3 regions of the Arthrobacter sp. Y3221114 genome follow, and region 2 is predicted to be linked to each of the others. Evidence: riboswitches for the same ligand, from Rfam matches in the RefSeq annotation. Region 2 holds a riboswitch; each other region holds the start of a gene.
The links. Region 2 has a riboswitch for S-adenosylmethionine ahead of AC5RV3_RS11520 (O-acetylhomoserine aminocarboxypropyltransferase/cysteine synthase family protein). Riboswitches for the same ligand answer to the same signal wherever they lie in the genome.
Positions count from the first base shown of each region.

Region 1: it holds a riboswitch for S-adenosylmethionine, as region 2 does, so the genes downstream of both, AC5RV3_RS05270 (flavin reductase family protein) here and AC5RV3_RS11520 (O-acetylhomoserine aminocarboxypropyltransferase/cysteine synthase family protein) in region 2, are expected to answer to the same signal.
Region 3: it holds a riboswitch for S-adenosylmethionine, as region 2 does, so the genes downstream of both, AC5RV3_RS15265 (bifunctional o-acetylhomoserine/o-acetylserine sulfhydrylase) here and AC5RV3_RS11520 (O-acetylhomoserine aminocarboxypropyltransferase/cysteine synthase family protein) in region 2, are expected to answer to the same signal.

Region 1 covers NZ_JBNHHW010000002.1:261,130-263,249, reverse strand. Annotated here, with positions in the region: gene AC5RV3_RS05275 (aldo/keto reductase) at 1-765, shown strand, start outside; gene AC5RV3_RS05270 (flavin reductase family protein) at 800-1,306, opposite strand; SAM riboswitch class IV at 1,359-1,473, opposite strand; gene AC5RV3_RS05265 (prephenate dehydratase) at 1,605-2,120, opposite strand, start outside.
Region 2 covers NZ_JBNHHW010000004.1:414,556-420,000, reverse strand. Annotated here, with positions in the region: gene AC5RV3_RS11525 (CoA-binding protein) at 1-88, opposite strand, end outside; gene AC5RV3_RS11520 (O-acetylhomoserine aminocarboxypropyltransferase/cysteine synthase family protein) at 85-1,560, opposite strand; SAM riboswitch class I at 1,651-1,743, opposite strand; gene malQ (4-alpha-glucanotransferase) at 1,976-4,087, shown strand; gene AC5RV3_RS11510 (ArsR/SmtB family transcription factor) at 4,372-5,361, opposite strand.
Region 3 covers NZ_JBNHHW010000007.1:155,573-157,692, reverse strand. Annotated here, with positions in the region: gene AC5RV3_RS15270 (VOC family protein) at 1-360, opposite strand, end outside; SAM riboswitch class IV at 589-703, shown strand; gene AC5RV3_RS15265 (bifunctional o-acetylhomoserine/o-acetylserine sulfhydrylase) at 771-2,096, shown strand.

The sequences.
Region 1 (2,120 bases), on a different contig from region 2:
GAAGCCATCCTGGCCCGCACCGACGAAAGCCTGCGCCGGCTGCATACCGATCACCTGGACACGTTGCTGATCCACCGGCCGGACCCGCTGGCGCCGGCCGAAGAGATCGCCGCGGCGTTCAACGAGCTCCGGATGGCCGGGAAGGTCCGCCGGCTTGGTGTCTCGAACATGTCCGGCGACCAAATGCGCTGGCTGCAGTCGGCGCTGGACGAGCCGCTGGCGGTGAACCAGCTCGAAATGAGCCTGTACCGACGCGACTGGCTGGAGTCCGCCGTGCTGGTGAACCACCCGGACGGAACGGGCACCAGGTTCCCGCACGGCACCTTGGAATACTGCGCCGCCAACGGGGTGGAACTGCAGGCCTGGGGCGCGCTGGCCCAGGGCCGCTACAGCGGCCGTGCGGCAGGCCTGGCCGACGCGGCGGCCGGCGCGGGAACGCCCGCCGCCGGGACCGGGCAGAATCACGGCCGGACGGCAGAGGGGGCTGTGACGACGGATGCTTCCGCACGGGCGGATGCCCCACTCTCCGCGGACCATTCGGCCGCTGCCCTGGTCACGGAACTTGCCCGGGACAAGGGCTGCCCTCCGGAAGCCGTGGTGCTGGGCTGGCTGCTGCGGCATCCCGCGGGCATCCGGCCTGTCATCGGTACCAGCAGCCCGGACCGGATCCGGGCCTGCGCCCAGGCGGAGGCGGTCGGAGCGGCGATGACCCGCCAGGAGTGGTACTCCCTGTGGGTGGCGGCCCGGGGAAGGCCGCTGCCCTAGCCGACGGCTGCCGCCGGTGCGGGAACTTTTCTGCCTAGACGAAGGCCGGCTGTTCCAGCCGGCGGAACCCGGAATCGTGGAAGACCAGGGGCTCGTGGGTGCCGTCGTGCGTGGACAGGCCGTGCACCTGCAGCAGCACGACGTGGTGGTCCCCGGCCGGGACCTCCTGGTGCACCGAGCAGTCCAGCCACAGCGCCGCGTCGTGCAGGAACAGCGCGCCGTCGTCCGTGCCGTGCAGGCGGAGTCCGGCAAAGCGGTCACCGTTCTTGGACGCGATCTGGCGGCAGACGCCGTCGTGCCCGGTGCCGAGCACCGAGACTCCGATCCGGTCGGCCCGCCGGACCACCGGCCAGGTCCGGGAGGTGTTTTGCACGGCGAACATCACTAGCGGCGGCTCGAGGGAGACGCCGACGGTGAACGAGGAGGCGACGATGCCCTGGGGCTCGCCGTCGACGATCGCGCACAGCGCCGCGATACCCGAGGGGAAGCGGCCGAAGGCGGAGCGCAATGTGTTGGGTGTCAGGTCATTGTGTAGCGACATGGCGTCCTTGGGGCTTGGGCGCATCCGCTGCTGCCGGGCTGCTGCGGGAGGATACGCGTACTTGCCTGCCGACATACCCGGCGGGCCGAATCATCACCTGGAGCACCCCGCTACGGTAGAGGGTTGCCGGCCAACCAGCCAGGGCTGTGCAGTTGGCACTCTTGATTCGTCTCCACGCTAAGAGCGGGGAAGGGCCTGGGTCAAACGCCGGTAATACTTCGTCAAATGCCGCGTTTTACTTGCGGCTGCCCGACGGTTGCCGCCTGACGGCTGTTGCCCGACGGCTGTCGCCCGACTGCTACCGGGCGACGCCGCCGGGGCGCACGGTCTGTTGGCGGAACGGATGCGCAGGGTAGACGCCCAGAATGCGGATTTCCGTGGTGAAGAAGTCCAGTTCCTCGAAGGCGTGGACCATGGCCTGGTCGTCCGGGTGCCCTTCGACGTCCACCATGAACATGGTGGCGGCAAACTCGCCGCCCACCATGTAGCTCTCCAGCCTGGTCATGTTGATGCCGTTGGTGGCGAATCCGCCCAGGGCCTTGTACAGCGCCGACGGCACGTTCCGCACACGGAAGACGAAGCTGGTCACGGCCGGGCCGGGCAAATCTTCGCGGGACGGGACCGGCCGGCGGTCGGCCAGCACCACGAACCGGGTGGTGTTCGTCGGATCGTCTTCGACATTTTCGGCGAAGACTTCCAGGCCGTAGAGCTCGGCAGCCATCGGCGGCGCCAGCGAGACCTTGGCCGGGTCGTTCCACTCGGCCACCTCTCGGGCCGAACCTGCGGTGTCGCCGGCGATCACCGGAGTAAGCCC
Region 2 (5,445 bases):
CGATGGCGATGGACTTGGTGTTGCGCAGGATGTTCAGCCGCTCCGCGGCGGACGGGCCGATCCAGGTGCGTTCTGGTGTCGCGGTCACTTGGCGGCTCCTTCTTCGGCTTCGATCAGTTCTTCCACGGACTCGACCACGCGCGTTCCGGGCTCTGTCCGGGCGGCACGCGCTGCCGGGATCGCGCAGGACTCGCCGGCATAGCTGGGCGAGGCGAACTCGGAGGTGTTGAACGCCTCGTCCTCATGGTCACGGCTGGGGCCGTGCTCGGCGCCTGCTTGCTGCGAGGCGGCCAGCGCCTGGTCCAAGTCCCAGAGGATATCGTCCACGTCTTCCAGGCCTACGGAGATGCGGATCAGGTCCTCGGGCACGCCGGCAGCCACCAGTTGGTCGGCGGTGAGCTGCTGGTGGGTGGTCGATCCCGGGTGCAGCACCAGGGTGCGGGCGTCACCGATGTTGGCGAGGTGGCTGGCCAGCTGCAGCGACTCGATGAACTTCTGGCCTGCGGTGCGGCCGCCCTTGACGCCGAAGCTGAACACGGAGCCCACGCCCTTCGGCAGGTACTTCCGGCCCCGCTCGTAATGCGGGTGCGCGGGCAGGCCGGCGTAGCTGACCCAGGAGACGCGCTCGTCGGCGTCCAGCCACTCGGCCACCGTGCGGGCGTTGGCCAGGTGCTCGTCCATCCGCTGGGCCAGCGTCTCCACGCCCTGCAGCAGCTGGAACGCGGACTGCGCAGACAGCGACGGGCCGATGTCGCGCAGCTGCTCGGACCGGAGCTTGGTGAGGAAGCCGTACTCGCCGAAGTTGCCCCACCAGGACACGTTGCCGTAGCTGGGCACCGGTTCGGTCATCTGCGGGAACTTGCCGTTGCCCCAGTTGAAACGGCCGGATTCGACGACGACGCCGCCCAGGGTGGTGCCGTGGCCGCCGAGGAACTTGGTGGCGGAGTGGATCACGATGTCCGCGCCGTGCTCGATCGGGCGGATCAGGTAGGGCGTGCTCAAGGTGGCGTCCACGACCAGGGGGATCCCGGCGTCGTGCGCCACGGCGGCCAGTCCCGCCAGGTCGGCGATGTCGCCGGAGGGGTTGGCCACGATCTCGGTGTAGACGGCCTTGGTGTTCTCCCCGATGGCCGCGGCGAAGTCGGCCGGGTCGTTGGAGTCGACGAACGTGGTCTCCACGCCGAACCGGCGCAGCGTCACATCCAGCTGGGTGATGGTGCCGCCGTACAGCTTGGACGAGGCCACGATGTGGTCGCCCGCCCCGGCGAGGGCCGCGAAGGTGATGAACTCGGCGGCCATGCCCGAGGACGTGGCGACCGCGCCGATGCCGCCCTCGAGCGAGGCGATGCGCTCCTCGAACGCGGCGACCGTGGGATTGCCGATGCGGGAGTAGATGTTGCCGTACTTCTGCAGCGCGAAGAGGTTGGCGGCGTCGTCCGTGTCCTTGAACACGAACGAGGTGCTCTGGTAGATCGGGACGGCCCGGGCGCCGTGCTCGGCATCGGGCGTGCCGCCGGCGTGCAGGGCGCGGGTGCGGAAACCGAATGTGCGTTCAGCCATCAGGCGGTTGCTCCTTCAAAACTAGGATTCCCGGGCAATGACGGTCCTTGGCGGCGGGGGCGCCGTCCGGATCAAAGATTGCTTGCGCTCTCTCCATCGCTTCTGGCGGTAGCACCTTTCCGGTAGGCCGGATGGTTGCTGCGGTGTCAAAGAGCCAGATCTCTCAACCGCTCGGGATGGTCGCGTCCATTCTCGCAACCAACTGCCGCGGGACCAAAAAATGTGGAGCCGCGTTGCGTCCGGCCTTGGGCGCCCCGCCTTGCGGATGCACCGCCTCGCGGTTGCCCCGGCTTGCGAATGCCCAGCACGACGGCGGTGCCCGGCCGCGAGTGGGACGGGAACCGCGCCTGCTGCGAGCCTGCCGGTTGCGCCGACCTCCCGGCAAAGGTCCGCGTAGTTCCCGTAGATTGGGTCTATGGCTGAGCTCTCGGCGTTGCAGCGCCTCGCACAGGAACACGGTGTCGGCATTACCTTCCGCGGTTGGGACGGCGGCGAGAAAGAAGTCGGACCGGCAACCCTGGTTGCCGTCCTCACCGCGCTGGACGTCCCCTGCGCGACCGACGACGATGTCGCCGCATCCCTCCGTGCCGCCGAGCTCGAGCCGTTGCAGCGCACGCTGCCGCCCGCCGTCGTCCTTCGCCAAGGCACCGCCACCGAGGTTCCAGTCAATGTCGGCGCGGGCCTCCGCCCGCGGGCCAAGGTCCTGTTGGAGGACGGGTCTTCGCGCGACGTCGAGGTGGTGTCCGGCAGGTCTGGCGCCGAAGGTGATCCGGGCGGACGTTTCGCGGCGGTTGTGCCGGCCGACCTCCCGCTGGGCTGGCACACGCTGGAGGTCGCGGAACTGTCGGAAGCGACGGCGACCCGAACCGGCGCGGCCGCGGAACCATCCGGCAGCTTGGCACAGTGCGCGCTGGTGGTCACCCCGCGGCGGCTCACCACCGCCGACAAGCTTCCCCGGACCTGGGGCCTGATGGCACAGCTGTACTCGGTGCGCTCGCGGTCGTCGTGGGGCATCGGTGATCTCGCGGACCTTGCCCGCCTCTCTGAAACCGCTGCGGCCAAGGGCGCCGGCTTCGTCCTGATCAACCCGCTGCACGCGGCACAACCCGTGCCGCCGGTGGAGCCCTCGCCCTACCTGCCCGCAACGCGCCGGTTCGTCAATCCGCTGTACCTGCGGATTGAGGACGTGCCGGAATCCAAGGACATCCCGCTGACCAACAACTTCCACGAGGCGAACCTGGACACCGGCATTCTGGACCGTGACCCTGTTTTTGCGGCCAAACTGCAGGCGCTGGAAGCGGTCTTTGCGGTGCCCCGATCCGCCGAACGACAGCAGCGATTCGAGGAATTCCGGAACCACGAGGGGGAGGGGCTGGAGCGGTTTGCCCTGTGGTGCGCGCTCGCAGAAACCCTTCCGCCAGGCGGTCCCGAGTGGTCGGACCCTGCGTTCATCGAGTCGCAGCGCAGCGAGCTGAAGGACCGCATCGAGTTCCACCAGTGGCTGCAGTGGCTGTGCGACGAGCAACTCGAGGCGGCGCAGCGGCGCGCCATCGAAGCCGGAATGAGCATCGGGATCATGCATGACCTAGCGGTCGGCGTCCATCCGACCGGCGCCGACGCGTGGATGTTGCACGACGTCCTGGCCCCCGGCATCTCGGTGGGCGCGCCGCCGGACATGTTCAACCAGCAGGGCCAGAACTGGTCCCAGCCGCCGTGGCATCCCCGCCGCTTGGCCGAATCCGGCTATGCCGCCTACCGGGACATGCTGCGCACCATCCTGCGGCACGCCGGCGGCATCCGGGTGGACCACATCCTCGGCCTGTTCCGGCTGTGGTGGATCCCCGTCGGCAGCCCTCCCGGCGAAGGCGCCTACGTGTATTACGACCACGAGGCCTTGATCGGCATCCTCGCCTTGGAAGCGGAACGGGCCGGCGTCGTCGTCATCGGCGAGGACCTCGGGGTCTTCGAGCCGGGGGTGCAGGACTACCTGGCAGAGCGCGGCATTCTGGGCACCTCCATCCTGTGGTTCGAGTACGACGGCGCCAGCCCCCGCCCGCCGGAGGGGTACCGCCGCTCCTGCCTCACGAGCGTCACCACGCACGACCTGCCGCCCACCGCCGGCTACCTTGCCGGCGAGCACGTGGACCTGCGCGAATCCCTGGGCCTGCTGAACCGTCCGGTCGAGGAGGAACGGGCTTTGGACCAGGCGGCCCAGGAGGCGGTGCTTTCCCTGGTGCGCTCGCGGGTGCCGGCTGCGGAGCACGACGACGACGCCGGCGCCACCTCCGAACAACGCACCGTTGAGGCCCTTCACGCGTTTATCGCCCAGACCCCTTCGGTGTTGCTGGGGGTTGCCCTCACCGACGCCGTGGGGGAGCGGCGGACCCAGAACCAGCCGGGCACCGCGGACGAGTACCCGAATTGGCGAATCCCGCTCGCGGGGCCGGACGGGGAAGCCATCCTGATCGAGGACCTGGCGGCCAACGAGCGGTTCGACTCGCTGGTCCGCGCCCTGCGGGAGCGGTAGGCGGGTCCACGCGGGGCGCGCCGCACCGGCGCCGGCCGGGGCTACCCCTCGACGGAAGCGCACCGTCGCCCGCGACGAATGGCCCCACCCGCCAAGGAACCCTGACCCGCCCCGCCAAGGAACCCTGACCCACCCCGCCTAAGGAGCGGGACGCTTCTGAACGTGACCAGTTGTCCACGTTCAGCAGGAACTGTCCATGTCTTGGAGCGGGGTCTGGCGCTGACTAGGACAAACGCAAAAGCTTCCCGCAAAACGTGGACAGCCCTAGGGGCGTGGCCGGGTCTCTACAGCCGGGCCAGCAGCGCTTCGCCTGTTTCGGCCCGCCGATAGAACACTTCGCGGCCCGATCGCATGGTGGCCGCCAAGCCGCTCTCGGACATGACCTTGAGGTGCTCGTTGACCGTCCCTGCGGCGAGGTCCAGGCAGCGGGCGAGCTGCGTCGTCGTCATCGGGACATCGAGTTGGGCGAGGATCTGCGCCCGGGTCTTGCCGAGCAGCCGTGCCACCGGGCTGTGCGTCGCCTCGCGGCTGGCTTCCCAGAGCCGGCCGACGCCGCGCGGCGCGTAGGTCAGCGTGGGCACGAACGGCCGCACGTTGAGCACCAGGGTGTTGGGCCAGACGAACGCGTTGGGCACCAGCAGCAGCCCGCCGCCGGGTTCGGGCACGTCGTCGGCCTCACAGCCGCGCATGATTTCCAGGCCGGTGGGAGTGGGACGGACGCTGGGGTGCAGGCTCTTGAACACTTCCAGGATGCCGTCGCGCGCCAGCTGGGCGAGCCGGCTGTCGATATCGGCCAGCAGCACGGACCGCAGGCGCGGCCATACCGGCTCGACGGCGGTGCCCCAGTACCATTCGAGGGCTGTGGTGATGCGCGGGATGCCCGCGTCGATATCCTCCGCCAGCCGCTGCAGTTCCCCGCGCGCGTAGTCGGCCGGATCCTGGGCCAGCAGGTGGGTGACGTCGCGCTGCCACAGCTCCGGCGCAACCTCGGCGACGGCGGCTAGTCCTTCGGCGAAGGTGGCCTGGTGCTTGGGGGTGGGCGTGATGGAGTCGGCCAGGAAGCCCTTCGGTGGAACCAGCGCAGTCAGCAGGCGCAGGTGCCCGCGGGCTTGTGGATCGGCCGACTCGGCGATGCGCCGCTTGGTGGCCTCGATCCATGGGCGGTGGATGGGTGTGCCCACCTGCAGGGCGCGCAAACTGGCGACGGTTTCGCCCAGCGGCGCCGCCTCGAACCGGACCTTGGTGAGGTCCTCGCTGCTGAGCGTAATGTGCATGGAAACAGCGTAAGGTCGCCGGTCACGCCGGTCGAGGATTCGGGCTGGACCGAATCGTGGCCGGCGATGGCCGATGCGCGGAAT
Region 3 (2,120 bases), on a different contig from region 2:
CCAGCTCAGTTCCTGTCCGTCCGGGAACTTGCGGTTGCCGGGAACCGCGTGGCGGCCCAGCCGTTCTTCGAACGGGGTCAGGTCCTCGACTGCCACGCACCAGCCCATCCAGCCGCCGCCGGCCTCGGAGCGCGCCCGCACGGCCTGGCCAAAGGGGGCTTTGTCGGAAGCGGGGTGGTCGAGAACCTCCACCACCTCCAGGTAGTGGTGGTCGGTGAGGGGGAAGATCATATTGCGGGTGCCGAAGCGTGGGTGAACCCCGCCCTTGACGGCGTCGATGCCCAGGGCTCTGGAGATCCGCTCGGAGGTGGCAGCCAGACCGTCGGGTTCAGCAGCATAAGAAACATGGTCGAAGCGCATGGCATTATCTTGGCACTTTGTGAACCCGCTCTCGACTTAGGGTGACCTAAGTCACTCAGCTTGCGGCTCGTGCGGGGCGCGGCGTTCCTGACGGGGATTCCGCCCGACCGGCATGCCTCCCAGGGGAAAGTGGCGGCGGGCAGGCGGACAGGCGGGCGGGCGGTGAGCGGCCAGTCATAAGGTGTCATATTGTTGCGGCCGCCGGCTTGTCTGCGGAGACTGGAGGCAGGTCATGAGTGCCAGCGCGAAACCCCGGTTTGCTGGCCGGCAACCCTCCAACCGCGGTGGGGTGCCCCGGGTGAAGACCAGGCAGCCGCCATAAGGCGGTGCGCAAGCGCGGGTCACACCCGGGACAGACATGCCGGCACGGCCGGATCCCGGATGGCCCCTTCCACTGAAGGAGTTGCACCATGTCCACTGCAGATTGGTCCTTTGAGACCCGTCAGATTCACGTAGGCCAGGAGCCGGATGCCGCAACGGGCGCCCGCGCCCTTCCGATCTACCAGACCACCTCGTTCGTCTTCCCCAGCACGCAGAGCGCCGCGGACCGTTTTGCCCTCTCCGAACTTGCGCCGATTTACACCAGGATCGGCAACCCCACCACCGAGGCTGTGGAGACCCGGATCGCCAACCTGGAGGGCGGCGTGGGCGCCCTGTTGCTTGCCTCGGGACAGGCAGCATCCACGTTCTCCATCCTGAACCTCGCCGAGGCCGGCGACCATATCGTGGCCAGCCCCAGCCTGTACGGCGGCACCTACAACCTGCTCCGCACCACGCTGCCCAAGTTCGGCATCGACGTCACATTCGTCGAGGATCCGGATAACCTGCAGCAGTGGCGCGATGCCGTGAAGCCGAACACCAAGGCGTTCTTCGGTGAGGTGGTCTCCAATCCGCGCCAGGACGTGCTGGATCTGGAGTCGGTCAGCGCCATCGCCCATGAGAACGGTGTGCCACTGATCGTCGACAACACGTTGGCAACCCCGTACCTGATCCGACCGATCGAGTGGGGGGCCGACATCGTGCTCCACTCGGCCACCAAGTACCTCGGCGGCCACGGGACGGCCATCGGCGGCGTGATCGTGGATGCCGGAACGTTCGATTTCGCCGCGGACCCCGGGAAGTTCCCCGGGTTCAACACGCCGGACGAGACCTACAACGGGCTGGTCTTCGCCCGCGACCTCGGCGTCAACGGCGCTTTGGGCGCCAACCTGGCCTACATCCTCAAGGCCCGGGTGCAGTTGCTGCGCGACCTGGGGTCCGCGATCTCGCCGTTCAACGCGTTCCTGATTGCCCAGGGGCTGGAGACGCTGAGCCTGCGCGTGGAGCGGCACGTGGCCAACGCGCAGAAGGTGGCGGAATTCCTGGAAGAGCACGACGACGTTGCCTCCGTCGCGTACCTCGGCCTGCCCTCCAGCCCGTGGTACGACCGCGGCCGCAAGTACGGCCCGAAGGGCACGGGCGCCATCGTCTCGTTCGAGATCAAGGGCGGCATCGAGGCCGGCAAGCGCTTTGTGGACGGCCTTGAACTGCACTCGCACGTGGCCAACCTGGGCGATGTCCGCTCGCTGGTGATCCACCCGGCGTCGACCACGCATGCCCAGCTCTCCGCCCCGGAGCGGCTCGCGGCCGGGGTGACCGACGGGCTGGTCCGGCTGTCCGTGGGCATCGAGAACGTCAACGACATCATCGCCGATCTGGAGGCCGGTTTCCGCGCCGCCAAGGGCGCGGACGACTAGGCAAGCAGGTAGAGCGCAGCGTGA